Regions from separate parts of the Janibacter sp. DB-40 genome, predicted to be linked through region 1. Evidence: riboswitches for the same ligand, from Rfam matches in the RefSeq annotation. Region 1 holds a riboswitch; the other holds the start of a gene.

What was found. A riboswitch is a leader RNA that binds a small molecule or an ion and turns the genes downstream of it on or off. The one in region 1 is predicted to bind thiamine pyrophosphate.
Region 2: it holds a riboswitch for thiamine pyrophosphate, as region 1 does, so the genes downstream of both, PVE36_RS14425 (ECF transporter S component) here and thiC (phosphomethylpyrimidine synthase ThiC) in region 1, are expected to answer to the same signal.

What each region holds. Positions count from the first base shown of each region.
Region 1 covers NZ_CP120360.1:668,845-683,660, reverse strand. The annotation lists gene thiC (phosphomethylpyrimidine synthase ThiC) at 1-1,557, opposite strand, end outside; TPP riboswitch at 1,552-1,661, opposite strand; gene thiD (bifunctional hydroxymethylpyrimidine kinase/phosphomethylpyrimidine kinase) at 1,692-2,537, shown strand; gene PVE36_RS03380 (DUF488 family protein) at 2,527-2,883, opposite strand; gene PVE36_RS03375 (tellurite resistance/C4-dicarboxylate transporter family protein) at 2,880-3,920, opposite strand; gene PVE36_RS03370 (DinB family protein) at 3,920-4,447, opposite strand; gene PVE36_RS03365 (hypothetical protein) at 5,405-5,839, shown strand; gene PVE36_RS03360 (SRPBCC family protein) at 5,924-6,376, opposite strand; gene PVE36_RS03355 (NADP-dependent oxidoreductase) at 6,482-7,423, opposite strand; gene PVE36_RS03350 (protein-L-isoaspartate O-methyltransferase) at 7,461-8,033, opposite strand; gene PVE36_RS03345 (bile acid:sodium symporter family protein) at 8,115-9,005, shown strand; gene PVE36_RS03340 (SMR family transporter) at 9,056-9,403, shown strand; gene PVE36_RS03335 (SMR family transporter) at 9,400-9,723, shown strand; gene PVE36_RS03330 (dodecin) at 9,834-10,043, shown strand; gene PVE36_RS03325 (phosphosulfolactate synthase) at 10,109-10,942, opposite strand; gene PVE36_RS03320 (MmgE/PrpD family protein) at 10,971-12,452, opposite strand; gene PVE36_RS03315 (MDR family MFS transporter) at 12,599-14,047, opposite strand; gene PVE36_RS03310 (TetR family transcriptional regulator) at 14,044-14,703, opposite strand; gene PVE36_RS03305 (hypothetical protein) at 14,800-14,816, opposite strand, start outside.
Region 2 covers NZ_CP120360.1:2,990,440-3,005,255, reverse strand. The annotation lists gene PVE36_RS14455 (FtsX-like permease family protein) at 1-1,274, shown strand, start outside; gene PVE36_RS14450 (FtsX-like permease family protein) at 1,253-1,759, shown strand; gene PVE36_RS14445 (ATP-binding cassette domain-containing protein) at 1,756-2,592, shown strand; gene PVE36_RS14440 (ATP-binding cassette domain-containing protein) at 2,589-3,308, shown strand; gene PVE36_RS14435 (NAD(P)H-quinone oxidoreductase) at 3,442-4,419, opposite strand; gene PVE36_RS14430 (DUF4235 domain-containing protein) at 4,421-4,753, opposite strand; TPP riboswitch at 4,884-4,985, shown strand; gene PVE36_RS14425 (ECF transporter S component) at 5,072-5,716, shown strand; gene PVE36_RS14420 (ATP-binding cassette domain-containing protein) at 5,731-8,025, shown strand; gene PVE36_RS14415 (NAD(P)H-dependent oxidoreductase) at 8,188-8,682, shown strand; gene PVE36_RS14410 (hypothetical protein) at 8,826-9,404, opposite strand; gene PVE36_RS14405 (hypothetical protein) at 9,446-10,339, opposite strand; partial or broken gene PVE36_RS14400 (DinB family protein) at 10,354-10,924, opposite strand; gene PVE36_RS14395 (DUF1361 domain-containing protein) at 11,060-11,764, shown strand; gene PVE36_RS14390 (universal stress protein) at 11,922-12,356, shown strand; gene PVE36_RS14385 (universal stress protein) at 12,500-12,940, shown strand; gene PVE36_RS14380 (MFS transporter) at 13,073-14,272, shown strand; gene PVE36_RS14375 (DsbA family oxidoreductase) at 14,320-14,816, shown strand, end outside.

The sequences.
Region 1 (14,816 bases):
CTCCGCCGGCAGTGTCTCGTCGTGGTAGGCCATCGCGGTCTCGGGGTCGAGGGAGAGCGCGAACTGGTCGTGCCACCGGAACTCGAAGCGCGCCTTGCTCAACGCGTCGTCACGCATCCGGGCGCCGGGATGTCCCTTGGCCAGGTCGGCCGCGTGCGCCGCGATCTTGTACGTGATGACACCGGTCTTCACGTCGTCCCGGTTGGGCAGGCCCAGGTGCTCCTTCGGCGTGACGTAGCAGAGCATCGCCGTGCCGTACCGGGCGATCTCGGCGGCGCCGATGGCCGAGGTGATGTGGTCGTAGCCGGGCGCGATGTCGGTGACGAGCGGGCCGAGCGTGTAGAACGGGGCGCCGTGGCACCACTCCTGCTCGAGCTCGACGTTCTCCCGCACGAGGTGCATCGGGACGTGCCCGGGCCCCTCGACCATGACCTGGACGTCGTGCTCCCACGCCCGCTGCGTCAGCTCGCCGAGGGTGCGCAGCTCGGCCAGCTGGGCCTCGTCGTTGGCGTCGGCGATCGAGCCGGGCCGCAGACCGTCGCCGAGGGAGAAGGCCACGTCGTAGCGCGCGAAGATCTCGCACAGCTCGTCGAAGTGGGTGTAGAGGAAGGACTCCTCGTGGTGGGCCAGGCACCAACCGGCCATGATCGAGCCGCCGCGGGAGACGATCCCGGTGACGCGGTCGGCGGTCATCGGCACGAAGGGCAGGCGCACTCCCGCGTGGATGGTCATGTAGTCCACCCCCTGCTCGCACTGCTCGATGACGGTGTCTTTGAAAACGGACCAGCAGAGCTCCTCAGCTCGGCCGTCGACCTTCTCCAGCGCCTGGTAGATCGGCACGGTGCCGATGGGGACGGGACTGTTGCGGATGAGCCACTCGCGCGTGGTGTGGATGTCGTCGCCGGTGGACAGGTCCATCACGGTGTCGGCACCCCACCGCGTGGCCCACGTGAGCTTGTCGACCTCCTCGGCGATGGACGAGGTCACGGCGGAGTTGCCGATGTTGGCGTTGATCTTGGTCAGGAAGGCCCGACCGATGACCATCGGCTCGGACTCGGGGTGGTTGACGTTGGCCGGGATGATCGCCCGGCCCGCGGCCACCTCGTCCCGCACCATCTCCGGCGAGCAGCCCTCTCGCAGAGCGACGAACCGCATCTCCGCGGTGATCTCACCGCGTCGGGCGTAGTGCATCTGGGTGACCGTGCGCCCCGCCGTCGAGCGAAGGGGGGTCCGCTCCCGTCCCCGCCAGGCCAGTGAGGCCGCTCCGCGGCGCACGGCCGAGCGGCCGTCGTCGGCCAGGTCGCGGGGGCGGCCGGTGTAGGTCTCGACGTCACCGCGTGCCTCGATCCACCCCGTGCGCAGCTCGGGCAGCCCGACCTGCGGGTCGGAGCCGGGGCCGCGGGTGCGGTAGACGTGCACGTCCTCGTGCTCGCTCCCGTCGGGCGCGGGCGCCAGGGAGATCGCCGTGACGGGCACGCGGACGCTCGGGTCGTGGGGGTCGACGACCTCGACCCGACGGTGCTGGGGGTGGACTTCGGCCTCATGGGATGTGCGCATGCTGCGCCTCCTCTTCCTTCGCCGGCATGATCCGGACAGGTTCAGACGGTCCGGACGGCGACAGTCCGATCTCAGCTCGTGCCCGAGCTCCCGCGGGGGTGCCTCCACACTAACCACATCGTTACGGTGCTCGCATGACGGTCCCCCTCCCCCGCCCCCCGGTCGTCCTGTCCATCGCCGGCTCAGACCCCTCGGGGGGTGCCGGCATCCAGGCGGACCTGAAGACCGCGAGCGCGCTCGGTGCCTACGGCACCTGTGTCATCACCGCGCTGACAGCCCAATCCACCCGGGGGGTCACGCTCGTCCACGAGGTCCCGGTCGACGTCGTGCGCGCGCAGGTCGACACCCTCGTCGCCGACGTCGCGATCGACGTCGTCAAGGTGGGCATGCTCGCCTCGAGCGAGCTCGTCGAGGCGGTGCACGCGGCGCTCGCCTCGGGCCCGCTCGCGGACGTCCCGGTCGTCCTGGACCCGGTCATGGTCGCGACCTCGGGCTCACGGCTGCTCGCCGACGATGCCGTGGCCGCGGTGCGCGAGCTCGTCGCCCGAGCGGACGTGATCACACCGAACGTGCCGGAGGCGGCTGTGCTCCTGGAGGAGGAACCGGCGACCTCGCGCGAGGGTCTGATCACGCAGGCACAGCGACTTGCCGGCGCCGGGTCCCGCCGGGTGCTGCTCAAGGGAGGCCACCTGGAGGGGCCGGAGTCGGTCGACGTGTGGCTCGACGCCGCCGATGGTGACGTGGTCGAGCTGCGCTCCCCCCGGATCGCGACCACGGCCACCCACGGCACCGGCTGTACGTTGAGCACGGCGATCGCCGCCCTTCGCCCCCGTCACGACGGCTGGCTCCCCGCGGTCCGGGAGGCGAAGGACTGGCTCACCGACGCCCTTCGCCACGGGGAGGACCTGGCCGTCGGGGCCGGCGCGGGACCGGTGCACCACTTCCACGAGCAGCCGCGGTGGGGTGCGCTCAGCGGGTGAGCAGGTCCCGCAGGACGACGGCCTGGTTGTTCTCCTTGTCGGAGGCGCCGAAGAGCAGGGTCACGCGGCCGTGCTCGGCGACGAGGTCCTGCAGGGTCTGCCAGTCCTCGTTGCCCTCGAGCTCCTTCTCGTAGCGCTTCGCGAACTCCTCGAACTTCTCCGGGTCGTGGCCGAACCACTGACGCAGTTCGGTGGACGGCCCGACCTCCTTGAGCCAGTCGTCGAGGGCGGCGTCCTCCTTGCTCACGCCCCGGGGCCACACCCGGTCGACGAGCACCCGGTGGCCGTCGCCACTGGCGGGCTCGTCGCGGACGGAGCGGACATGGACCTGGTCACGAGTGGTCATGCCACCGACCGTACGCCCGCGTCCTGACGCCGGCGCCAGGACGACCGGGCCATCTGCACCGCCGCGTAGAGCCACGCCGACGCGCCCACCCACAGCCAGGCGGAGCCGATCGCCTCGACGATGGGAAGGGAGTCGGCGCGCCCGATGTACATCCCCGCCACCGCGTACATGCCCAGGGGGAAGACGATGCTCCACCACGTCGCCTCGTAGGTCAGCGGGATCCGGTGCAGCAGGTGGCGCCACACGCCGACGGCGAAGAGCACCGGGATCAACCACGTCGCCCAGGCCCAGCCGAGCACGGACAGGCCGCCGATGAGTCCGGAGGTGACGTCGATGATCGGCGTCGAGTCCATCTCGACGATCTTCGCGCCCGCGACCACGGTGATGGCCATGGCGCCCATCGAGACCCAGTACGGCGGGTTGAGGTCGGACGGGGAGAAGGGGTAGAGCAGGATCCGCAGGGCGACGAAGACCGCGCAGGCGGCGTACAGCACGATGCCCACCGACCAGGCCGACACGGCGAGCACGGCGATCTCGGACCGACCCGCCGGGACGTGCGGCTCGATGCTCGCCGCCGCGGTGGCGACCGACTGGCTCGCGACGACCCAGATGAACCACGTGCCGTTGACGTGCTGGAGCACGGGACGCTCCGCCCGTCCTAGGGCAGCGGCCCAGGGGACGCCGTAGCCGAGGAAGAGCCCGACGACTGCCGCGAAGGCGAGCATCGCGGCGCTGGCCTGCCAGTACTGGTCGACCAGGCGCACCGCCAGCACGTCGGTGCCGGCGACGACGGTGAAGAAGCCGAAGGCCACGACGGGGTCGTGCAGGTCGGCGACCACCCGGTTGCGGTACAGCACGCACCGCGTCCCCAGTGCCAGGAGGAGCAGGACCCATGCCACCAGGGCGATGACGAGCAGGACGCGGGAGGCGAGGACGAAGCCCTGCTGGTCCATCCCGACCGAGACGATGCCCGTCGCCATGACGAAGGCGAAGGACCCCGGGGGCAGCGTCGCGACGACCTCGCGGACGTGTCCCATCAGCCCTCGACGTCGTGCAGGTGGTGCTCCACGTCGTGGAGCAGGTAACGGCACATCTCGGTGACGGTGAAGGGCCTTCCGTCACCGCGTCGGCCGGTGCACTCCCACTCGTCGCCCTTCACGCGACCGAGGACCGCCACGGTGGACTCGGTCCCGGTCGCGATCTGCTGCGCGACCTCGTCCGGGTCGTTGGCCCAGAACTGTCCGCGGACCGCTGCCGCCTCACCGTCGTAGTCGCTGAGCACCGGGTCCTCCCCCGTGAGCATCGCGTCGACGCGCTCACCGAGCACCGCCACGAGGTCACGGGAGTGGCTGGCGTACTCCAGCGGGGACCACACGTGCTCGCTGGGCCGCCGCGCGACGTCCGGGCGGCCCAGCACCTCTGCCCAGCGCGGGACCGCGGCCCGCAGGCGCTCTCCCGTCAGGACGGGGTCGTGCAGCTCGTACCCGCACTCGGGGCACCCGGCCTCGAGCACGAAGGTCCAGTCCGTGGCGTCTGGCTCGGCAGGTGGTGGTGCGGCGTCCATGCTCCCCATGGTGCCAGCGGTGGGCACCCGGGTGGACGAGCAGTCGGCCACCTCGCCCATGACGTCTTTACTTGCCCCCCGGGCGCCACGACAATGGCCCCGTGGTCACCAACAGCGGGGGCGATCCCTTCGCCACGGTCGTGGACCTCGTCGCCACAGTGGTCGAGGCTCCGGGCACCTCCGATGCCCGAGTCGGGGCCCTGAGCGACCTGCTCATCGATCGGCTCGGCTCCAGCGCGGGCCTGATGGTCCACGGCGCCCCCCTCGGCTACGACGTGCGAGCCGTCGGCCGGTCGGCCTCCCCCTCGGCCCGGGCGCGCATGCGCGAGAACATGCGCATCGACGCGGGGCCGGACCCCCTGATCGACCGCTTCCGTGCCGGCGACCTCGAGCCGACGACCGCCGGCCGGGCCTACGGCGGCCAGGACCGGTGGCAGAGCTCGCCGAAGTGCCTCGGGAGCCTGGAGATCTGGGGGATCAACCAGGTGGCCGCGCTTCCCGTGCGGCCGGGCGCCGAGTTCGTCGTCTTCTTCATCGGCCGTCGCGGCGAGGACTACGACGAGGCGGACCTGGCGCTGCTGCGTGCCGTGCAGCCCGTCGTCGCCGGCCTCGTCCGGCTCTTCGAGCCCGAGCACCTGCCCCCGAAGCACCTGACCGAGCGCGAGACCCAGGTGCTGCGCCTGCTGGCTGCCGGGCACAAGGCGCACACCATCGCCCGACTCGCGGGCTGCTCGGAGCGGACGGTGCACCGGCTCCAACATCTACGGCAAGCTGCGCGTCGGAGACCGCTTGAGCGCCGTCACCCGCGCGCACCGGATGGGCCTCCTCGACAGGGAGGACGGTCTCACCGCGTCCCGCCATGGGTAGATGTACGCATGGCACACCCGCGCCGACCGGAGTGTGCTTGCTCCCAGACCGCCGGGAGGTCCGGCGGCACGGGGACATGGGGAGACGGTCATGGGACACCACATCATTCGCCGGTCGGTCGGGGTGATTGCAGGCGCGGCCGCGCTGACGCTGGGGACGGCGACGGTCGCCTCGGCGCACCACTGCTACAAGGTGGACTGGAACGACAAGGCAGCCGAGCAGCTGGCCAGGGGCGGCACGGCCTGGCTGCCCCTGACCGACCTGGGCGCGATGATCATCGCCGAGGAGATGGGGCAGCCGCAGTGCGCCGGGTACGCCTCGATCGCAGTCGACCACTGGATGGCGGAGACCGGTGCGACGTCGGAGCCACTCATCCACTCCAAGGCCACCGTCGGTGGCGGCGCCTACTACAACAAGGGCAAGGCCCCCAAGCCCTTCGGCTACCTGGGGGAGGCCGACTTCGTCATCCTCACGGACGGGCTGATGATGGCCATCGACTCCTGCATGGCGGACGCCGGGGCCTGAGTTCATCTCCGGGGGGGGAATCGGGCGGGCACTCACCACCGGGTGGGTGCCCGCCCTTCGTGAGCCCCGCAGCCCCGAGCCGGGTCAGGCCCGCTCGGTGCAGAGCTGCGCCAAGCGCTCGATCGAGGCCCGCAGACGCTCCGACGTCGTTCGGCGGGCCCGGGGGAGACGACGTTCGTCGGTCAGCTGCGACCAGTCGTAGGTGTGGGTCACCTCGGTGCGGCCGTCCTCGAGTGCACGCAGCTCCCATCGCCACAGGTGACCGAACGGCTGCGCACCCGGCTCCGCGGGTCGCCAGGCGATCAACCGACCCTCCTCGAACTCGACGACATGGTTCTCCCGAACCATGTCGTCCTTGATCAGGACCATCGAGAAGACGTCCCCGACGGCGCGGACCCGCTGACCGGGCGCGGCCCGGGCGAGGTTGTCGTTGCCGTCCCACGCCGGCTGGTTCGCGGGGTCGGCGATCTGCTCGAAGACCACGTCCGCGGGGGCCTCGACGACGGCGGTGGCGCTGGCGACCTTGCTCTCCTCCATGGGACCACTGTGGCACCGGCCGGGGGCCGTCGCATGTTCGCCGTCGGCCCCGGCCGGGGACGACTCACGCGGGTGAGCCTCCCCGGCCGGGGACGGCTCACGCGGTCAGGCGAGGACCGCGCCCTCGTCGCTGACGGCGACGACGAGCTTGCCACGGGCGCCGCCCTCGCGGCTGAGGGCGAATGCCTCCGGGACCTGCTCGAGCGGGAAGGTGCGGTCGATGTCGACACGCAGCCGCCCCTCGGCGACCTCGGCGAGCAGCCGCGCCAGACGCTCCCCGTCCGGGCGCACCCAGACCCAGCGGCCACCGTGCTCCTCGACGGTCGGGTCGGCGACCGAGGCGAGGCGACCCCCTTCGCGCAGCACCTCGAGGGAGACGTCGAGGACACCGCCGACGAGGTCCGCGACCGCGTCCACGCCGTCCGGCGCCACCTCGGCGAGCCGGTCTGCCAGCCCGTCACCGTGGGCGACCGGCGTCGCTCCGACGGCCGCGAGCTTGTCGTGGTTGGCCGGCGACGCGGTCCCGATCACCGTCGCACCCGAGGCGACCGCGAGCTGGCTGGCGAGGTGGCCGACTCCTCCGGAGGCGGCATGGACGAGGAGGGTGTCCCCCTTCGTCACCGCGAGGGTCTCCAGGACGCGCAGCGCGGTCAGTCCGGCCAGCGGGAGCGCCGCGGCCACGTCGTCGGTCACCCCGTCGGGCACGGCGGCCACATCGTCGACGCGGACGGTGACGTACTCGGCGAAGGTGCCGGCGGAGACGACCTGCTTGCGGGCGTAGGCGGCGACGCGGTCACCGGGCGCGAACTCCGGGGTGTCCGGCCCGACCTCGTCGACCACACCGGCGACGTCCCACCCGGGGACCACCGGGAAGTGGCTGTCCATGAGCGGGTCGAGGCCGCCCGACATCACCTTCCAGTCCACGGGGTTGACCGACGCCCGGGTCACCCGGATGCGGACCTCGCTCGGCCCGACCTTCGGGTCGGGGCGGTCGACCATCCGCAGCTCGTCATCGTTTCCGTATCGGTCATAGGTCAGTGCACGCATGTGGGCGTCAACGGTCGCGAGGCGCTCGTCCATTCCGTCAGGAGATCAACGGCACGAACCGGTACCGCCCGTGCCGCGTCACCCGGGGGCCCTCCGGGTGCGCCACGACCCGCAGCATCTCCCCTGCGACCGGGACGACCATCACCCCGTCGGTGGCGAGCTGGTCGACGAGCTGCTCGGGCAGCTCCCTCGCCTCCGCGGAGACGAGGATGCGGGCGAAGGGGGCGTGGCCGGGGGCGCCGAGCACGTCCGGGTCGGCGTGGTGCACCTGCGCCCACGGGCGGTCGAGCCCGAGGAGCGCCGCACGGGAGGTCTCGACGAGTCGTGGGATGCGCTCGACCCCGATGACCTGCCCGTCGGGGCCGACGAGGTCGGCCAGCAGTGCCGTCGTCCACCCGGACCCGCTGCCCACGTCGAGCACGAGCTGCCCGGGACGCACGTCGAGCAGGCGCAGCATCGCGGCGACGGTGCTGGGCTGGGAGTTGGTCTGGTCGTCGCCGATGGCCAACGGGCCGTCCTCGGCCGCACGGTGGCGCTCCCGCTCGGGCAGGAAGCCGGACCGCGGGGTGCGGGCGAAGGCCTGCTCGACGCGCTCGCTCACCTCGTCCATGGGGCCATCCTCGCCGTCGGACCACGCACCCGCAAGAGATTCTCCTACTCACGAGTAACCCTGTGTGGCATCGTGTCCGCCATGGACTCCGGACTGATCACCGTCGGCCTGCCGATCGCCCTGGCCATCATCATGTTCGGCCTCGGCCTGTCGCTGACCGTCGGCGACTTCGCCCGCATCGGCCGGGAGCCCAGGGCCGTCGTGCTCGCCCTGGCCGTGCAGGTGCTGGCCCTGCCGGTCGTGGCCTTCGGCCTGGTGAAGGCGTTCGGCCTGCCACCGCTGCTCGCGGTCGGCGTCATGCTGCTCGCGGCCTCCCCGGGCGGGACGACGGCGAGTCTCTTCAGCCACCTCTTCCGTGGTGACATCGCGCTGAACATCACGCTCACCGCCATCAACTCGGTGCTGGCGGCCTTCACGATCCCGCTCATCACGAACTTCGCGATCCGCCACTTCGGCGCGGAGGGCGAGCTCGGCCTGCAGTTCGGCAAGGTCGCCGGCGTCGTCGCCCTGGTGCTCGTGCCCGTCGCGATCGGCATGGCGGTGCGCGGCCGCCGGGCCGAGCTCGCCGCGCGGGCGGACAGGCCCGTGCGGATCTTCTCGATCGTCGTGCTCGTCCTGATCATCATCGGCGCGGTCCTGCAGGAGCGCGAGAACATCCTCGACTACCTCTCCCAGGTCGGACTGGTCACCGGGCTCTTCTGCCTGCTGAGCCTGACGATCGGTTACGGGTCGGCGCTCCTGCTTCGCCTGTCGCACGAGCAGGCCATCGCCGCCTCCATGGAGATCGGCATCCACAACACGACCATCGCCCTCACCATCGCCATCAGCATCCTCGGCAGCACGACGGTCGCGATGCCGAGCGCGGTCTACTCGCTGCTGATGTACCTGCTGGCCACCGCCTTCGGCTTCGCGATCACCCGCGGGAGGAAGGGTCCCGGCGCGGCGTCCACGCCGGCGCCGCTTCGCGCCTGACCCACCGTCGGTAGGATCACGACCATGTCGCGAGCGGGATCGGGGGCCACGTGACGAAGTGGTTCCTGCTCGCCGCCGCGATCGTGTGCGAGGTGACGGCCTCCCTCTCGCTGAAGGGCGCGCTCGAGCAGCCCCTGCTGTACGTCGTCGTCGCCGTGGGGTTCACCGCCGCCTTCGTGCTGCTGGCCGCCGTCCTGCGCCGCGGGATGGGCATCGGGGTGGCGTACGGGATCTGGTCGGCCACCGGTGTGGTGCTGACGACGGTCCTGTCGGCCCTGGTCTACGACGAGACCGTGACCGGCCTCATGGGCGCGGGGATCGTCCTGATCATCGGAGGCGTGCTGCTCGTGGAGCTCGGGTCGCACGAGGACGGCAGCGCACCCGGGGCGACCCCGTGACCGCGTGGCTCCTCCTCGTCGTGGCCGTCGTCGCGGAGGTCGCCGGGACGCTCTCCCTCCGCCTCGCCGCCACGGGTCGCCCGGTCTGGTACACGGCGGTCGGCGCCGGTTACCTCGTCGCCTTCACCGGGCTGGCCGCGACCCTGGGCCAGGGCATGCCGCTGGGGGTCGCGTACGGGATCTGGGCGGCCGCGGGCGTGGCGCTCACCGCGATCGGCTCACGGGTGTTCTTCGGCGAGCCACTCACCCGGGTCATGGTCCTGGGCATCGCGCTGATCATGGCCGGTGTCCTCCTCGTCGAGCTCGGCTCGGTGCGCTGAGGCCGCGACGACGACGACCGCCCGCCGGTCCGATTTCCGTGCACGTGGGCGCCGTCCTCCGCTAGCGTGACTGCTCCCGGCACCCTCGCCGGGTCGACCAGGAGGCACTCATGGCGAACAGGACGTACAACATCACCGAGATCGTCGGCACCTCGCCGGACGGTATCGACGCAGCGGTCGAGAACGCCATCGGCGAGGCGTCGCAGACGCTGCGCAACCTCGACTGGTTCGAGGTGCAGTCGATCCGTGGCCATGTCGACGGCGACGCCGTCGCGGACTGGCAGGTCACGATCAAGCTCGGCTTCCGGCACGAGGGCTGACCGGCCCCGGGCACGGATCGAGGGTCGGACACCGCTGCGGAGTCCGACCCTCGTGGTGCGCCCGGTCAGGCCGGGTTGAGCACACGGCCCCAGGTCGACTTGTTGCCCCAGATGTTCTGCCGCAGGCCTTCCAGCTGGAGAATCTGGCTGTGGTCGACGAAGAGGTTGACCTCGTTGCCGTAGTTCTTGATGTACCACTCGAAGACCGGACCGTCAGCCGCCTCGAACATGACGTTCTCGATACCCAGGCCGTTCATGATCGATGCTGCGGCGCCGGTGTTCCAGGTGCTCACGTTCTCCGTGATGCCCTCGGACTCGATCATGATGATCTCGGCGCCGGCCTCCAGGGTCTTCCTCCCCCGGTCGATGAGGTCGCCGATGTCCTTGGCGCCCTCGGCTGCGAGCTCGGCCTGCGAGGAGTCCCCGCCGGAGCCGATCTGGATGCCCAGCTCCGGCTTGGCCTTCAGGCCCGCCCGGGTGACCTTCTCGACGAGGCGCTGGAGTCCGGAGGTCGGCAGCATGATGAAGCCGGTCGAGATCTCGATGACGTCGAAGCCGACGTCCTTGGCCTCCCGGAGGTACTGGTCGACCGCGTCGTCGCCGTACCGCAGAACGGTCTCGATCCACCCTCCCGAGGAGACGTAGGCATCGTGCTCGTGGGCGATGTCGCTGAAGGCGCGCACCTGCTTCGGCGGGACCAGGGCGAAGGAACCCCCGGCCCACTTGATGCCGTCGACCCACTGGCCGGCGACGTCCATGACGTCCGCCAGGTGCCGGGTGCCGAAGCTGGAGTAGTACGGCGCGCGGATCTCGGTGATGCCGTGGGTGCGCGGCTTGGTCGGTCGCGCCGCTCGCGGCACGAAGTTGAACGCGGTGTCGAAGGGAATCTCGTTGCTCATGGCTCTTTCTCCTTCTCGTGCACGAGGGTCAGGCGGCGGAGTCCGCCGCCTCGGCGCGGGTCGTGCTCACCCGCGCGAGGGCCGCGGTGAGGTCCGCGACGGTGTGGGACTCGAGGTCGTGGACGATGCCGGCGACCTCGTCGCGCAGCCGCGTCCCGGCGAAGGGGGCGGCGAGCCCGTCGAACTTGCGTCGGGCTCCGTCCCAGTCGAGTGGGTCGGTGTGGAAGCCCCGGTAGGAGTCACGCGAGGCACGGAAGGTCGTGCCGTCGACGAGGGTGACCTCGAGGTCGGCCGGCATGGCCTGCGGGAACCGCTGCGAGAACTCGTCGCTGGGGACGATCTCCACCGTGCCCATCAGGCCCTGCACGTCCTCGGCGATGATCCGCTCGTGGTGGTACTGCGCCGGGGTCAGCTCGCCGTCGCAGAGCATGACGGCCAGCATCCACGGCAGGGAGTGATCAGCTTCCTCCTTGCTGCGGACGGTGCGCTTGTCGCCCTCCTCGCCGCCACCGATGATCGAGTGGGCCACGTCGAAGGTCGTCAGCCGCACCGAGGCGATGGCCTCGACGTTGAAGCCGTCCTGGGAGCGGACCTCCTGGGCCGCGTCGAGCGCGGACTGGGAGTGGATCTCGGCGTTGTGCCGCTTGATGATCGAGCGGCGCACGGCCTCGAGGTCCTCGGTGGACCAGTCGATCGTGAAGTCACCGGCGATGGACTGCTTGAAGCCCTTGTTGCCCTCGAAGACCTCCTCGGGGCCGGTGATGCCACGGCCGGCCAGGAGCGCCGCGAAGGTGCCCTCCTTGGCGACCTGGGGGTAGGCCAGCCCCTTCCAGTGACTGAGGTTGCCGGTGCGGGTGACGCGCAGGGCGTTGTTCGCGGTGCCCGAGATCGCGATCGCGTGGGCGATCTGCTCGACGGGCAGACCGAGCGCCTTCGCCGCACCTGCGGCCGCGGCGTACGCGCCCTGGGTCGTGTGGTCGAATCCGGCGCCACGCACGGGCGCCTCGTCGGACAGGCGTGACTGCACCTGGTAGGCCACCGCGAGCGCGGTGAGGAGGTCCCGGCCGCTGCCGCCGACGGACTCACTGGCGGCGAGCACCGCGCCGAGGTTGTCGGAGGGGTGCCCGGTCTCCCCCTTCGCCAGGTAGGAGTCCATGAAATCGAGGTAGCGGGACAGGGCGCTGGTGAGGAAGGCGGCGCGGTCGGGGGCGGCGTGACCGCCGCCGATGAGCGTGGCGGAGAGCCGGGGCGCCGGCTCCCCGGGCGCGCCGGCTCGAGAGGCGCCGAGGTCGTCCACGAGGCCGCGGACGGCCCGGATCGGCTCGGCGTCGAGCGCTCCGATGGCGACCCCGAGGGTGTCGAGCACGCGGATCTTCAGCTGCTCGAGGGCCTCGGGACCGATGTCCTCGAAGGCCGCCCGGTCGACGAACTCGGCGAGCTGCTGCACCTCGGTGCGCGGCGCGGTGTCGGAGACGGAGGTGGAGCTGGCGGTGGAGAGGGAGGTGGTCATGGGATCGTCCTTTCCTTGCGGTCCGTGACTAACCAAGCTGTAGGTAAGGGTTGCCTTACCTGACTCCGACACTACACCCATTTATCTTGATGTCAAGAGATTCTGCCGACGCGGCCGGCGCCCCTCCCCCTTCGCGCGGTGCCGGGTCAGCGTCGGTGGGCGGTCTCCCTGATGAAGAAGGAGCCGACGATCCCGACGACGCCCAGGACCCCGGCGACGACGAAGGAGACGTTCGCGCCGTGGATGAGGCCCGCCCTCCCGTAGATCTCGGGGTCGCGGACGGCCGTGGCCATGACGGTGACGAGGACGGCCGTCCCGACGGCGGCGGCGATCTGGCGCATGGTGTTGTTCAGCGCGGTGCCGTGCGGGATGAGCTTGGGCGGCAGCTGGTTCAGCGCGGCCGTGGTCACCGGCATGATGATCATGGCCGTGCCGATCATCCGCACCGTGTTGACGACCGCGATGTAGGTGAAGGTCGTGTCGACCTCCAGCCGCGCGAGCATGAAGGTCGTGATCGTCAGGAGGGTGAAGCCGGGGACGGCCAGCCACTTCGCACCGATGCGGTCGAAGATCCGCCCGGTGACCGGTGACATCAGACCCATGACCGCGGCGCCGGGCAGCAGCGCCAGACCGGACTCCATCGCCGTGTAGTCGCTCATGTTCTGCATGTAGAGCGGCAGGATCAGCATGCCGCCGATCATCACCATGAAGACACACATGCCCAGCGCGGTGTTGAGCGTGAACATCGGGTAGCGCAGGACCCGGAACTCCAGGATCGGCTCCGGCAACCACAGCTGGCGGCGGATGAAGACCACCAGCGTGCCGATGCCGATGACCAGCGGCAGGGCGACCTGCGGGCTGGTCCAGCTGGCGTTGCCGGCGGCACCGAGACCGAAGAGCAGCCCACCGAAGCCGATCGAGGACAGGACGATCGAGGCGATGTCGAGGCGCGGGTGTGTCTGCTCGGTGACGTTGCGCAGGATGAACCAGGCGACGGCCAGGTCGACCACCGCGAAGGGCAGCATCATCCAGAACAGCACGTGCCAGTCGACGTGGTCGACGATCCAGCCCGACAGGCTCGGCCCGATCGCGGGCGCGAAGGCGATGACCAGCCCGAAGGTGCCCATCGCCTGACCCCGCTTGCCCAGCGGGAAGATCGCGAAGAGGATCGTCTGCATCAGCGGGATGATGATGCCCGCGCCGCTCGCCTGGATGATCCGTCCGACGAGGAGCACGGGGAAGGTCGGGGCGATCGCGCAGGCGAGTGTCCCCACGATGAAGAGCCCCATGGCCGTGAAGAAGAGCGCGCGCGTCGTGAACTTGTTGATGAGGAACGCGGTGACCGGGATCATGATCCCGTTGACGAGCATGAAGATCGTCGTCAGCCACTGGGCCGTGCTCGCGGTGATCCCGAAGTCCGCCATGAACGCCGGCAGCGCCGTGTTCAGCAGCGTCTGGTTGAGGATCATGACGAAGGCGCCGGACACGAGCACGGCGAGCACCACGTTGCGGTTGATCGGCCGGGCGGGTACGTCACCGTCGGTGGCCTTCTCGGCGGTGGGAGCAGGGTCGGAGCGGGTGGCGTCCTTCGTCACGCGGGGCGCTCTCCTTCGGCGGGTCGTGCGCTGGCCCCGTCGGCACCCACGCCGTGCTGGAGCAGGTCGAAGCCGGCGGCGATGAGGTCGGTGGGCGACTGGGAGTCGTCGACCGTCCAGCGGCGGACGGCCACGCGCACGATCCCCAGCGCGAGTGCGGCGAGCGTCGCTGGACGCAGGTCGTCGGGTGCCAGCCCGGTGCGCTCGGCGACGCCCTCGGCGAAGGCCCGCTCGACCGTCGCGAACTGCGCCAGCTGGCGGGCGAGGAGGGCGGGATCGGACTGGATGAGGCGCTGGCGCTGCAGCATCTGCTCGCGACCCGACTCCATGCCGGCGACGAGGTCGCTGTCGATGACGGCGGCACGAAGGGAGTCGATCGGCGCCTCGTCGTGGGGTCGGCCGATGATCGCCTCACGCAGCTGCGCGCCCACGGCCGCGCCGTCGGTGACGAGCGCGTCCTCCTTGCAGGCGAAGTAGTTGAAGAAGGTCCGCGGCGCGATGTCGGCGGCCTCGCTGATCCGGGCCACCGTCAGGGCGTCGACGCCCGACTCCAGGGAGAGCGCGAGCGCGGCGTCACGGATGGCGCTGCGGGTCTCGACCTTCTTGCGCTCGCGGCGACCCGGCTGGTCGGGGGATGGCGGGGTCTGGTCAGGCACGTCGACCCACGATACGCGCCTTTTTGCAGTCAGTGCAAAAAGGCGCATATCCGTCGTCCGGGCCGCCGCCTTCCCTGGGGTCGTGCGACGTCCGGGCTACCCCTCGACGAGCT
Region 2 (14,816 bases), 1.0 Mb from region 1:
TCGTCGTCCTCGCCCTCCTCGGTGTCGGTGGGCTGGCGACCGGGGCCCTCAGCGGCCCGGCCGCGCTGGCGACGCCGACCCTGCTCGCCATCGCCGTCGGGGTGCTCGCGGCACGACTCGTCCCGTGGATCGCCGCGCGCCGGGCCCGTGCAGCCGTGCGCCGGGGACGGGTCGCCGCGGTCATCTCCGGCCGCGGTATCGGTCGGCGTCCGGCCGCGCGGCGGGTGCTCGTCGTGACGACCGTGGCCTCGGCCATCGCGATCTTCGGCGCCGACGCGGTGGTGGTCGCCGACCACAACCGGGTCGCCCGGGCCCAGCTCGAGACGGGGGCGCCCGCGGTCGCGTCCGTCAGCACGGCCACCGCGCCGGCGCTCATGGCCGCGGCGGAGACCCTCGAGAAGGCCGGCATCGAGGCCGCCCCCGTGGCCGTGATCCGCCCCCACAACGAGACGTCGGCGGCGACGATCGCCGTCGACCCGGACCGACTGCCGGGAGTGGCGCACCCGTCGACCGTGACCGCGGCCGACCTCGACGTGCTCGCGCTCCCCGAGCAGGAGCCGATCATCCTGCCGGCCGGTCCGACGAGGGCCACGGTCGAGTGGGACCTCGAGGACCGCGACAGCAGCGAGCCACCGGAGCTGCGCGTGGAGATGACCACCCCGGAGGGCAGTCGGCGCTCCACCGCCCTGGCGACCCTCGGCCCGAAGTCCCAGGGGCGCACCGAGGTCGACACCTCCCTCTTCTGCTCCGATCACTGCCGGCTGGCCGGCCTGACCCTGGCCGTCTCCGGGTCGACCGGCTCGCAGGTGCACGGCACCGTCAGCGTGACCGACCTGACCGTCGGGGGTGAGCCGCTCCCCGTGACCGGCGAGGGCACGTGGAGCTCCACCCGCGACGAGAGCGGCCTCGGTGTCGATGCGAGCACGAAGGGGGACACGCTGCGCCTCGACGTCGGCGCGGCGGACGGGGCGGACGTCTCGACGTCCGTGACCGACGTGCCCCACCCCCTTCCGGCCATCGCCTCGACCGACGATCTCGCGGTCGGCGACGTGAGCGAGGTCATCGACGTCGCAGGCGGCCAGACGCAGGTCGAGGTCGACCAGCACGTGACGGCTTTGCCGTCCGTGACCGACCGGGGGTGCTGCTCTCCCTTCCCGCCCTGGCCCGCGTCAGCGGGGAGCTGGCGACCCGCGCCGAGAGCCGGATCTGGCTCGCCGATGCCTCTCCCGCCGCCCTGGAGCGAGTCCGCGAGGTGCTCGCCGACGACGGCGTGACCGTCCGCTCCATCGCGACGACGCAGGAGGCCGACCGGGCGTTCGACGAGTCCGCCTCCGGTTGGGGCCTGCAGCTGGCCCTCATCGGTGGCGTCCTCGCCGTGCTCCTCGCCGCGCTCGTGCTGGTGATCCTCGCCGTCACCGGGTGGCGGGCCGCCGTCCGCGACCTCGCGGCCCTGCGGATCAGCGGCGTGCGGCACCGCGACATCGCCCGCGCCCTGCGCACGGAGCACGTGGCCGGCGTCGCCGTCGGGGTGCTGCTCGGGGCCGGGTCCGCCCTCGTCGGGGCACGGATCGCACTGCCGTCGATCCCCTTCTTCACCGAGCCGGCGGCGGTTCCCCGGCTCGACCTCTCACCGGCGTGGCCCGCCGTGCTCGCTGCCACGGCCGGGGTCGCCGTCGTGCTGCTCGTCCTCGCCCTGGCCATCGCCGCCGTGGTGGCGCGGCGGGTCCACCCCGCCGCCGTCCGGGGTGAGGCGTCATGACCGGGCTGCCGGTGCGCACCCACGGACTGGTGCACATCTACCGCGCCGAGGGCCACGACGTGGCGGCACTCTCCGGGGTCGACCTCACCGTCGCGGCAGGGGAGCGGATCGCGCTGCTCGGCCCGAGCGGCGCGGGGAAGTCGACGCTGCTTGCGCTCCTCGGCGGTCTGCTGCGGCCGAGCGCGGGGCGCATCCACGTCGGGGAGCACGAGCTGTCGGCGATGACGGAGGGCGAGATCGACGCCTTCCGCGCCGGTGACGTCGGCATCCTCCTGCAGGGCGCCGAGCGCAACCACCTGCCGTGGCTGAGCATCCGGGGGAACATCGACTTCGCGCAGCAGCCGGCCCGCCGGAGCGGCCGGGCGGTCCCGGCCGTGGACGAGCTCGTCGCCCTCCTCGGGCTGGGCGACGTGGCCGACGAGAAGCTCGAGCGGCTCACGCCCGGGCAGCAGCAGCTGGGCGCACTCGGCGTCGCCCTCGCCGGCGGACCCGGCCTGCTCCTCGGGGACGAGCCGACGAGCCAGCTCGACCACGAGTCCCGCGACGTCGTCCTCGACGCCCTCGCCGAGGTGGGCCGCACGCTCGGCACGACGGTCGTCGTCGTCACCCACGACCCGGACGTCGCGCGGGCCTTCCCGCGCACGGTGACCATCCGGGACGGGCGCGTCGGGGGTGAGGGTCGCAGCGGGGAGGAGTACTCCGTCGTCGCCGCGGACGGCTCGCTGCCCCTGCCGGCACCGGCGTTGGACGCCTTCCCACCGGGGACGCTGGTTCGGGTGCACCGGGACGAGGGCGGGCAGTGGCTGCTGATGCCCGGCGAGGAGGAGGCATGAGCGCGCCCACGCGTCGCGGGACCGCCACGGGACCGGCACCCGCGGACCTCGTGATCGAGGGGCTCGGGGTGGTCTACGGCGACGTGCGTGCGCTGGGTGACGTTGACGCGACCGCCCGCGCCGGTGAGGTCACCGCGGTCACCGGGCACTCCGGTGCGGGGAAGACCTCGCTGCTGTGGGCCGTCGGGGGCCTGCTCGCACAGGCCCGGACCGAGGGCACGGTCTCCCTGGGAGCGCGGACCCTCGGCGACGAGGAGTCGGCCCGGGCCGCGGGCGCCGTGCTCATCCCGCAGGGCAGCGCCCTGGCGGAGGTGCTCACGGCCCGCGACAACGTCGCCGTCCCGCTCCTGGCGGCCGGGACGGCCGGCGGCGATGCGACCAGGCGGGCCGACGAGGCGCTCGCCGCGGTCGGTCTGGGGGAGCACGGCAGCCACCTCGCCGAGGAGCTGTCCGGCGGTCAGCGCCAGCGGGTGGCCGTCGCCCGCGGACTGGCCCTCGCCTCCTTTCGTCTGGACGAAGGGGGCGTGGTCCTCCTCGCCGACGAGCCCACCTCCGAGCTCGATCACGACACCCGGGAGCGGGTGGTCGCGCTGCTCCAGGGCGTCGCCCGACGTGGCGGGATCGTCCTGCTGGCGACCCACGACCCCGAGGTCGCCGAGGTGGCCCACGCGGTCTGGCACCTCGACGCCGGCCACCTCACCACCGCAACTGCTTAGGCTCCTGCGAAGGGGCGGCGCCCACCCCGCAACTGCTTAGGCTCCTGCGAAGGGGGCGGCGCCCACCCCGCAACTGCTTAGGCTCCTGCGAAGGGGGAGGCGCCCACCCCGCAACTGCTTGGGCTCCTGCGGATCAGGGGGTGAGCAGGATCTTGCCGATGTGGCCGCTGGCCTCCAGCTCGCGGTGCGCGTCGGCCGCCCGGTCCAACGGGTGGGTGCCCTGGATGATCGGGCAGACGGCGCCGTCGTCGATGAGCGGCCACACGTGCTCGCGCACGGCGGCGACGATCGTGGCCTTCTCCTCGGGCGGACGGGCCCGCAGCGAGGTCGCGATGACGGCGGCACGCTTGCTGAGCATCTTCCCGAGGTCGAGCTCACCCGTGCGACCGCCCATGAGCCCGATGACGACCAGCCGGCCGTTCGTCGCCAGGAGGTCGACATTGCGTGGCAGGTACTTCGCACCCATGACGTCGAGGATGACGTCCGCGCCGTGCCCGTCGGTGGCGCTGCGGACCTCCTCGACGAAGTCCTGCTCGCGGTAGTTGACCGCGATGTCCGCGCCGAGCTCGCGGCAGAAGGCCAGCTTCTCCTCGGTGCCGGCGGTCACGGCCACCGTGGCGCCAGCGGCCTTGGCCAGCTGGATCGCCATCGTGCCGATGCCCGAGGAGCCGCCGTGGACGAGGAAGACCTCACCCGGCTGCAGGTTGGCGGTCATGAAGACGTTGGACCACACGGTGCAGGCCACCTCGGGCAACCCGGCCGCATCGCGCACGGACACACCCTGCGGGACCGGCAGCAGCTGGGCGGCCGGCACGAGCACCTGCTCGGCGTAGCCGCCGCCGTCGACGAGCGCGCAGACCTCTTCGCCGACGGACCAGCCGTCGACGTCGGGGCCCACCTCGCGGATCGTGCCCGAGACCTCCAGGCCGGGAAGGGGGGAGGCCCCCTTCGGCGGCGGGTAGAGGCCCTTGCGCTGCATGACGTCGGCCCGGTTGACGCCCACGGCGACCGTGTCGACGACGACCTGACCCGACTGCGGGCGCGGGTCGTCGACGTCGGTGGCCTGCAGGACGTCGGCGTCCCCGGGCTCGGTGATCGAGATGCCCCGCACGTCAGGAGCGCTTGCGGCTGTGCTTGCTGATCTCGTCGGCGTTGGCGCCACCCTCGGCCAGCTCGCGCTCCATGTTCTCGCGCATCGGCTTGGGCAGGTGGCCCGCCGAGCGCTGGTAGATCGCGGCGGCCTGACGCGTGGTGAAGGTCCGGGCCAGACCGACGGCCAGACCAACGAGGGCGGCGTAGGCCAGCGCCTCCCCGAACGGGATGTCCGGGTTGGTCGGGTCGATCTCGGAGTCGTGCCCGGCCTTCTTCCAGATCGCCGTGATGACCTTCTTCGACACGATGCCGGCGATGATCGCCGACCCCGTCCCGAGCAGCTTCCAGACCATGTTGCCCACGTCGGTTGTCCCTTCGTCTAGGGGGGCGCAGCGGATGCCGCGCCAAGTACTCGTCGTGCACAACACTGCCACAGGACGGGCCGCCAGCACTGGTCATCGCGCGTACAGCGAGTATGCTGGCAGGGCACGACAGGGGAGCGCACAGCGCTGAGAGTGCGGGCAACCGCAGACCCTCGTACCTGATCCGGTTCGCACCGGCGTAGGGAGTCGAGTCTCAAGGGCCCTCGTCGATGCCGAGGCCCCCGGGGCCGCGGTCATCGGCGGTGGGAACCCTCCCTGTGGGTTCATCGACACAGGAGAAGCACCCACATGACCACCACCAAGCCGACGGACCACGTCCGCGCCGGCACCGTCCTCGCCACCCGCCCGTTGATGGGCTGGCGCACCGTCGACCTGCTGACCGTCGCCTTCCTCGGCGTGGCCTTCGGCGTCGCCTACTGGGGGTACGGCCTCCTCTACAACGGCCCGATCTCCGCGCTCGGGCTGGCCTTCCAGCCGCTGTTCGGCCTCTTCGTCGGCTTCTGGTTCATCGCCGGGATCGTCGGTGGGCTCGTCATCCGCCGCCCGGGCGCGGCCCTGGCGTGCGAGCTCATCGCGGCGACCGTCTCCGCGCTCTTCGGCAACCAGTGGGGCGTGACGACGATCGTCTCCGGCCTCGCCCAGGGCATCGGCGCCGAGCTCGCCTTCGCGATCTTCGCCTACGCGTCCTTCGGCCCGATGGTCGCACTCCTGTCTGGCGCCCTCTCGGCGCCGCTGGAGTGGCTCTACGAGATCGGCACCTACTTCCCCGACTGGACCTGGACGTGGAAGCTGGCCTACCTGCCGCTCATGGTCGCTTCCGGCATCGTCATCGCCGGCCTCGGTGGCTGGCTGCTCACCCGGGCGCTCGCGCGCGCCGGCGCGCTCAACCCCTTCCCGCCGGGCCAGGAGGTCCTGGAGCAGAGGGCGGTCTGATCGCGGTGACCGTGATGCGTCGCCAGCCCACTCGGCCGGGTGGAGGTGCACGCGGCGAGGACTTCTCCGCGCGCACGCCTCCACCAGCGAAGGGGGGAGAGGTCGAGGTCCGCGGCCTGACCTGGCGCCCGATGGGCCGTCGGGAGCCGGTGCTGCGCGACCTCGACCTGACCGTCCCCGCGGGCCAGCGGGTGTTGCTCGTCGGGCCGAGCGGGTCGGGCAAGTCCACCCTACTGCGGGCGCTCGCGGGTCTGCTGCTCACCGTCGACTCGGGAGACCTCTCCGGCACCGTGCGCCTCGACGGCCGCGCGCCGGGCGAGCGGCCGGGGTCGGTCGGGCTGGTCCTGCAGGAGCCCGGCTCCGGCACCGTCGCGGCCACGGTCGGCCGGGACGTCGCCTTCGGCCTGGAGAACATCGCCCTTCCCGCGGAGGAGATGCCGCCGCGCGTGACGGCTGCGCTCGAGAGGGTCGGTCTGGGCCACCTGCCGCTGGACACACCGACCCACACCCTCTCGGGCGGGCAGACCCAGCGCCTCGCCCTCGCCGGGGCCCTCGCGCTGCAACCGTCCCTGCTCCTGCTCGACGAGCCGACCGCGATGCTCGACGACGCGACCGGCGCGGAGGTGCGCGATGCCGTCATCGCCGCCGGCGAGGGGCTGACCACGGTCCTCGTCGAGCACCGCATCGGGCCCTGGGTCGACCTCGTCGACCGGGTCGTCGTCCTCGACATCCACGGGCGGGTCCGCCACGACGGCACCCCTGCCGCGGTGCTCGCCGAGCACCACGACGAGCTCGTCGCCGACGGCATCTGGGTCCCCGGGGCGCCCGCACCGGAGCCGACGGTCATCGACCTCGGACCCCTGCACCGGCCGCACCCCGCCGGCACCGACCTCGTCACGGCGGAGCCGCTCCGCGTCGAGCGGCGTCGTACCCGCCTCGACGGCAGCACGGAGGTCATGACCGCCCTGGCCACGGACGAGACCCTCACCGCCACCGCAGGCCGGACCACCGCGCTCGTCGGGCCCAGCGGCGGCGGCAAGAGCACCTGGCTGGCGGCGACGGCCGGGCTGCTGCCCCCTTCGTCCGGTCGCGTGGTGACGCACGACGGGCGCGACGTCGCGGACCTGCCGGCCGAGGAGGTCGCCGGCCGGCTCGGCTGGGTCCCGCAGTGGAGCTCCAGCGCACTGCTCGCGCGCACCGTCCTCGACGAGGTCATGCTCACCGGTCGCACGCTCGGCACGCAGGACGAGGGGAGGGCCCGTCACCTCCTCGAGGCGCTCGGCCTGGCCCACCTCGAGCGGGCCGACCCGCAGACGCTCTCCGGTGGTGAGCAGCGCCGCCTGGCGGTTGCCGCGGCACTGGCCCACGGCCCCGGGGTCGTCCTCGCCGACGAGCCCACCGTCGGGCAGGACCGCGGCACCTGGGCGGCCGTCGTCGGGCTGCTCATTGCGCACCGGGAGCGGGGAGGTGCGGTCGTCACCGCGACGCACGACCCCGACCTCGTCCGGCTCGCCGACGAGGTGCACACCGTCCTGCCCCCACCGCCGCGCGAGGCGCCGCCACGACCACGGGCGGTGCTCTCGGCGTGCGGGCCGCTGTCCCTCTTCGCCGCTGCCGCCCTGCCGATCGTCGCGGCGGTGCTCTCGCCGGGGTGGCGGACCTCGCTCGTCGTCCTCGCCTTCCTCGCGCTCGGCGCACTCGTCGGCCTCGCCAACCTCCCCGGCAGCGGGCGTGGCTGGACCGTCTCCGGTCGCTGGCGTGGTCTGGCGATCCGCCTGGTGCCCGCGCTGCTCGGCGGCCTCGGCGTCGGCTGGTCGACGTGGCTGCTCGGCACCCGGGACCTCGGCGACGCGCTCTCGGCGGCCACGCGCATGCTCGTCATCGTCGTGCCGTCGGCGATCACACTCGCCTTCATCGACCCCGACGACCTCGCCGACCACCTCGGCCAGCGCCTCCGGCTACCAGCACGGCCGGTCGTGGCCGTCGGTGCTGCACTGCAGCGCATCCAGTCCTTCGGGGCGGCGTGGACCGAGGTCGGCTGGGCACGACGGCTGCGGGGCCGGGGCGTCAGCTGGCGGCACCCGCGCAGCGTGGTCGCGTACCTGTGCTCCTCCACGATGGGGATGTTGCTGCGCTCGCTCGGCTCGGCCGCGACCCTCGCGGTCGCGATGGACGCGCGCGGGTTCGCCTCGGCCGGGCGCCGGACCTGGGCGACCCGTGCCCCGTGGCGGCTGGCGGACACGCTCGTCGTGCTCGTGGCGTGCGTGCCGATTGCCATCGTCGTGGCGGGTCGCTTCCTCCGAGTGTGAGCGGGTGAAGGAGGGGGTGTGGCCCGGCTCAGGCCGAAGTCCGCACCGGTCACGGCAGGTGACGACTACCCGTAGGTGTGCGGACTTCGCGCCAAGGGCCGCCCCGCTCCCTTTGCCCGCTCTATCCTCGACCGACGGCGCGACAGAGGGCACGATGGAGGCATGGCACGCCTGCTCGTCGTCCACCACAGCCCGACCCGCTCGACCAAGGCGCTGCTCGATGCGGCGCTCGAGGGCGCGCGACACCCCGACATCGAGGGGGTGGAGGTGGAGGTGATCCCCGCGCTCGAGGCCACCGCCGACGACGTCCTCGCCGCCGACGGCTACCTGCTCGGGACGCCGGCGAACTTCGGCTACATGTCCGGGGCGCTCAAGCACTTCTTCGACTCGACCTTCCTCCAGGTCGGCGGCGCCCTCGACGACTCCGGGGGCGCGGGGGAGGGACAGGCCGGGCCCACCGCCAAGCGGCCCTTCGGGCTGTGGGTCCACGGTCGCTACGACGTCACCGGCGCCGTCCGCGCGGTGACCTCGATCGTCTCGGCGCTGGAGTGGAAGCAGGCGGCGGAGGTCCTCGAGGTCCTCGGCGACGTCGACGAGGACGCCACCGACCGCGCCACCGAGCTCGGCGGCACCCTCTCCGCCCTGCTCTCCTCCTGACCGCCGCGGTTCCGCGTCGCAGGAGCCTAAGCAGTTGCGAATGGCGGGCCGTGTGAGTTGCAGGAGCCTAAGCAGTTGCGAGTGGCGCGCGAAGGGGGACCCCACCGAGAGCGGTGGGGTCCCCCTTCCTGCCCTGCCGGGGCTCAGGCGTGACGTGCGGTGTATCGGCTGTGGCGGGGGGCGTAGCGCGCGTTGGCGCGGCGCAGCGCGTAGGCCGCGACGACGACGAGCAGCGCGTAGGCCGCGACGGCCATCCAGCCCCCGACGAGGCCGACGGCGGTGCCGATGGCGACCACGGAGACGACGACGCAGCAGACCGCGATGAGGTTGCGGCGGACCGCTGCGATGGACTCGGGCGACGCGTGACGGCTGCGCAGGCTGTGCCCGACCGGGGGGACGACCCGCTCGAGGTCACTCTCCGGCACGGCCTCCGTCCCGGTCGTGATGGTGTCGACCGTCGGCGCGGCAACGGTCGCGGTCGTCGCCGGCCCGGTCGTGGCGCCGACGGCCTGCGTCGTGGACGCGATCGGGTCCTTGCCGGGAGAGGCGGACTCCTCGACGGCGTCACGGAAGGCGAGGGTGGGGATGAGCGCGGTCTCGACCACGTCGTCATCCGTCGCGAGCATCGCCTCCAGGTCCTCGGCCGGAACGGTGCGCGCCCGGGAGACGGACGGCAGGGCGGTGGGCCCCGAGGTGGACGGCGTGGTGCTCGTGGTGCTCATGTGAACAACTATCTCTTGCGCCGAAAGCGAATTCGTGCATGTCAGTCGTTCGGGCGTGTCTCCAGATCGGCGACTGTCCCGGTGGCCCGGGCGACCTCCTCCTCCAGCCGACCGACGTCGGCGGCGGCCGCCTCGAGGGCCGCGAGCGCCTCTGAGTGGGCCAGCCGCGCGGCGCCCAGGGCCCGCTCGTGCTCCCGCAGGTCCTCCCTGGCCTCGGCGAGTTCACGCTCGCGTGCCCGCTCCGCCGCCGCGTCGGCTGCCGCCCTGGCCTCGGCCGCTGCGTGGGCGTCCTCGGCGTCCTCGGCGTCCTCAGTGTCCTCGGCGTCCTCTGACTCGTCGACCCCGTCGGCGTCATCGGTCTCCGCGACCTCCAACTCCGTCTCGTCGTCCGCCCCCTCCGGGTCGTCGTCGCTCTGCGACAACGGCGGGACGAGCCGCAGCACCGCCACCGCGTCATCGAGCTCGACCTCGCCGAACCCCGCGTAGGCCAGTGGCCGCAGCAGCCGGCCGGATGCGAGCGCCTCCCCGCTCGCCGGGTCCGCGAGGGCAGCCACCGCCGTCGAGGAGACCCCGTCGGCCGCGCCGGCGCCGAAGGGCGTGCCGGTCTCCTCCCCGCAGCGGCGGGCCGCGGCGACGAGGGCCTCGATCGCCTCGTGGCGCTCCGGCCGGGCCGCGGACAGGGCGGCTCCGTCCCCCTTCGCCTGGGCGGTGCGCATCCGCTCACCCAGGTCGAGCAGGTCGGCGACCACCTCCGGCTCGGAGCGGGCGACCCGGTTGAGCAGCCACGCGACGACGGTCGGCTTGCGCAGGGTCTTCAGCTCGTCGACGAGGCCGGGTGCCTCCTCCTTCGCCCGGGCCACGAGGCGGGTGCGCACGGCGACGAAGTCCGCCAGTGGCGCACCGTAGAGCTCGTCCACCGCCTCGGCCAGGTCCATGACCACCGATCCTGTCAGCCGCGCGCCTCGGCGATGCGGGTGAGGCGCTCGTGGCGGGCGGCCCAGCCCCCTTCGCCGCGATCCGGCACGTTGTCGTCGGCGCCGTGCCAGCCGACGGCCCCGTCGACCATCTCGCGCAGGATGTCCGCCTGCCCGGCGTGGCGGGCCTCCTCCTCGATCAGGTGCACGAGGATCCGCTCGAGCGTCACCGTGTTGCCCGGCGCCCACCACGGCACCGAGCGGCAGGGCCTCGATCGTCGCGTCGGCGTGGGCGAAGCACGCCTCGACCCACTCGATCACCTCGGCCATCGACTCCTCCTCGGTCGCGAAGAGGTCGGTGTCGTCCTCGACCGACACCCCGGGGGCGTCCCACGGCAGCGGCAGGTCGCTCGGCCGGCCGAAGGTCTCCCCGAAGTAGCCGAGCTCGCACGAGCCGACGTGCTTGTAGAGGCCGAGCAGGTTGGTGCCGGTCGGGGTGCGGGGGAGTCGTGCGTCCCGCTCGGACAACCCCTCCAGCTTGAGGCGAAGGGAGTCGCGCTGGCTGCGCAGGACCGTGTGCAGGATCGTCTTCGGATCGTCGGTCATCGCTGCTCCTCGCGGGTCGGGTGCGTCCACCCTCCCACCGCCGGGATGCGCGCACCACGGAATCGACGGACCGTCCAGCGGATGTCCAGCCACCACGTGCCGGTCTCCCAGCCCGATCGCCTAGATTCTGTCCCGATGACCTCTCTCCCGCGCACCCTCCCGTGGCTCGTCGGCCTCACGGCGCTGCTCGGGGCCGGCTCCCTGCTGGCCTCGGGCCTGCAGGACGTGCGCGCGGAGATGACGGGGGCGCCTGCCTTCGCCTTCCTCCGCTGGAACCTCTTCCTCGCCTGGGTGCCGTACGTGGTCGCGCTCGTCCTCGTGGGGCTGAACAGGGTGCGGGCGCCGGGCTGGCTCCTGGCTGTCCCGGGCCTGGTGTGGCTGCTCTTCCTGCCCAACGCGCCGTACATCCTCACCGACTTCATCCACCTCGGGGCGATCCCGGGAGCGCCGATGTGGTTCGACGCCCTGCTCATCGGCGCCTTCGCCGGCACCGGGTTGCTGCTCGGGATGGCCTCGCTGCTGCTGGTGCACGACGTGGTGGGGTCGCGACTCGGGTCGCTCGCCGGGTGGGTGCTGGCGATCGGTTCCCTCGCCCTGTCCTCGCTCGGGATCTACCTGGGCCGCTTCCCGCGGTTCAACTCCTGGGACGTGCTGACCAACCCGGAGGGGCTCGTCGGGGTCGTGCTCTACCGGCTCGGCGACCCGCTCGGCAATCCGTTCCTGCTCAGCTTCGCCACTGCCATGACCGCCGGACTCGTCGTGTCCTACCTCGTGACGTGGGCGCTCGGCCAGGTCCTCGTGCGGCGGCCGGTCGGGCGGGTGGCCCAGCCCGGCGCGTGAGCAGTCCGCTTCCATGCGGGCTCGGGGCGGCTGCGGGCCCGTCAATCCGGGGCGGCGTAACCCCCCGTTGGCGCCTCGTCCGGCTCTAGGCTGATAACGCGTCGACCGACGCAGATCCTCTCGTGATCGCGAACCCTTACAGGATGGGTGGAGCCACATGGACGTCAAACCAGTCATTGTTGGAGTCGACGGGTCCCAGGACTCCGTCCGGGCCATGAAGTGGGCGGCGGAGTACGCCAAGCACATCAGCGCGCCGCTCCAGGTCGTGATCGCCTGGGAGGTGTCGACGCTCTACGGTGAGACCTTCTCCGACAACTGGGACCACACCGCCGTCGAGAAGAAGCACCGCGAGGTGGCCGAGGGGGTCGTGAGCGAGGCGCTCGGCGACGGCGCGCAGGTCGACGTGCGTGTCGAGCACGGCAACGCCTCCGAGGTGATGGTCCGCGCCTCCCACGATGCGCAGCTCATCGTCGTCGGCAGCCGGGGGCACGGTGGGTTCACCGGGATGCTGCTGGGCTCGGTGAGCCAGCACCTCGTCACCCACGCGCGGTGCGCGGTCACGGTCCTGCCGCACGAGAAGTCCAAGAAGTAGGAGCCGTTCTCTGGCCCCACCCCTACTACGTAAGGTAGTATTGGTGCCGGGCCGGGGCGCTGACGGCGATCCGATGTGACCGTCAGGGCCGGATCCGAACCGACGGGGGCGCACACCTCCGTACAACATGGCAGGAGGGCGACATGGCAGTGGAACCGATCATCGTCGGCATCGACGGGTCCGCGGACTCCGTCCGAGCACTGAAGTGGGCGGCGGAGTACGCCCGGCTGGTGGAAGCGCCCCTCGTGGGTCTGGTCGCCTGGCAGCTGGAGCCGGTCTACGGGTACATGGCGATGACCAACTGGGAGACGGCCGAGTCCGTGGAGGGGGAGGCCCGCGAGATGCTGGCCGAGACCATTCGCACCACCTTGGGGGAGGACGCGCAGATCGAGCACCGCAGCGTGCGGGGGCACGCGGCGCAGGTGCTCGTTGAGGCATCGCACGATGCGCAGCTGGTGGTCGTGGGCAGCCGCGGCCACGGAGGCTTCACCGGGATGCTGCTGGGTTCGGTGAGCCAGCACGTCGTCACCCACGCGCGCTGCGCCGTCACAGTGATGCCGCACGAGGACCAGCACAAGAAGTAGGCGACCAGCGTCGTCGACAGTGCGGGAGCGACCCGGGTGCGGTCGCTCCCGCACTGCTGTCCCCACGGGTTCGGCAGAGCCTGCGCGGGCGGTGATTCGTCGCGCCATCGCGCGGATGGCAGAGTACCGAGGGTGACTACCCGGGCCGCGACCGTGCAGGAGCGACCCCCCGTCCCCCGGGAGATCCTCGTCCTGGTGGCCGCGGCATTCGTCATCGCCGTCGGCTTCGGGCTGATCTCCCCGGTCCTGCCGCAGTTCGCGCAGAGCTTCGACGTCACCGTCGCCGCCGCGACGGTCATCGTCTCCGCCTTCGCCTTCTTCCGCCTGCTCTTCGCGCCCGCGGGTGGCGCGCTCGTCACCCGGCTGGGCGAGCGTCCCGTCTACCTCACCGGGCTGGTCATCGTCGCGCTGTCGACCGGCGCCTCCGCCTTCGCGCAGTCGTACTGGCAGCTGCTCGTCTTCCGCTCCCTCGGTGGTATCGGCTCGACGATGTTCACCGTCTCGGCGATGGCCCTGCTTGTGCGGATGGCCCCGCCGGTGATCCGCGGGAAGGTCTCGTCGATGTACGGCAGCGCCTTCCTCGTTGGCGGCGTCATCGGTCCCGTCATCGGTGGTCTCCTCGGCGAGCTCGGGATGCGCGTGCCCTTCGTCGTCTACGGGATCGCGCTGCTCATCGCGGCGGGCTTCGTCGGCGTGATGCTGCGGGGCGCACACATGCGTCCCGACCCCACGCGGACCGAGCTGGCGCCGATGACCGTGCGCGAGGCGCGACACAACAGTGCCTACCGCGCCGCCATGGTCTCCGCCTTCGCCAACGGGTGGACGAACTTCGGCGTCCGGGTCGCCGTGCTGCCCCTCTTCGCCGTCGCCGTCGTCGGCGAGACCTGGGCTGCCGGTGTCGCGCTCGCCGTCGGTGCGGGCGCGACCGCACTGACCCTGCAGTTCTCCGGTCGTCTCGCCGACACGGTCGGACGCCGTCCGCCGATCATGGTCGGTCTGGCCCTGAGCGCCCTCGGCATGGGCACGATGGGTCTGTCCGGAGGGCTGGTGCTCATCCTCGTGCTCTCCACGGTCGTCGGTGCCGGCGCCGGGCTGCTCAACCCGGCGCAGCAGGCGAGCGTCGCCGACGTCGTGGGCAACGACCGCTCCGGCGGCAAGGTGCTCGCGGGCTACCAGATGTGCCAGGACGCGGGCGGGATCGGCGGCCCGATCCTCGTGGGGCTCGTCGCGGACTACGCCGGGTGGGGCTGGGCCTTCGCCCTGAGCGGGGTCATCTCGGCGCTCGCGATCCTCCCGTGGCTGCGCGCGCAGGAGACGCTGGCCGTTCACTGATGGGGAGGATGCGGATGATTTCGGGCCCATCCGCTGTTGGCGCGGACATGCAGATCGACATCTGGTCCGACATCGCCTGCCCGTGGTGCTACATCGGCAAGCGCCGCCTCGAGAGGGCGCTGGCCGACTACCCGCACCGGGACGAGGTGGGCGTGACCTGGCACAGCTACCAGCTCGACCCCGGCCTTCCCGAGCACTACGACGGCACCGAGGTCGAGTACCTCTCCTCCCGCAAGGGGATGCCCACCGAGCAGGTGCAGCAGATGTTCGCGCACGTGGCCGAGCAGGCCGCGGGCGAGGGGCTGGCCTACGACTTCGACTCGCTCGTCGTCGCCAACTCGGCCCGCGCCCACGAGCTGCTGCACCTCGCCAAGGAGCGTGGCCTGGGCGACGAGGCCAAGGAGGCCCTGCTCTCCGGGCACTTCGAGCACGCCGCGGACATCGGTGACGTCGACACCCTCGTGCGTATCGGGACCTCCGTCGGTCTGGACGAGGGGGAGATCCGCTCGGCCCTCGCGGACGGCCGCTACCAGGCCGCCGTCGC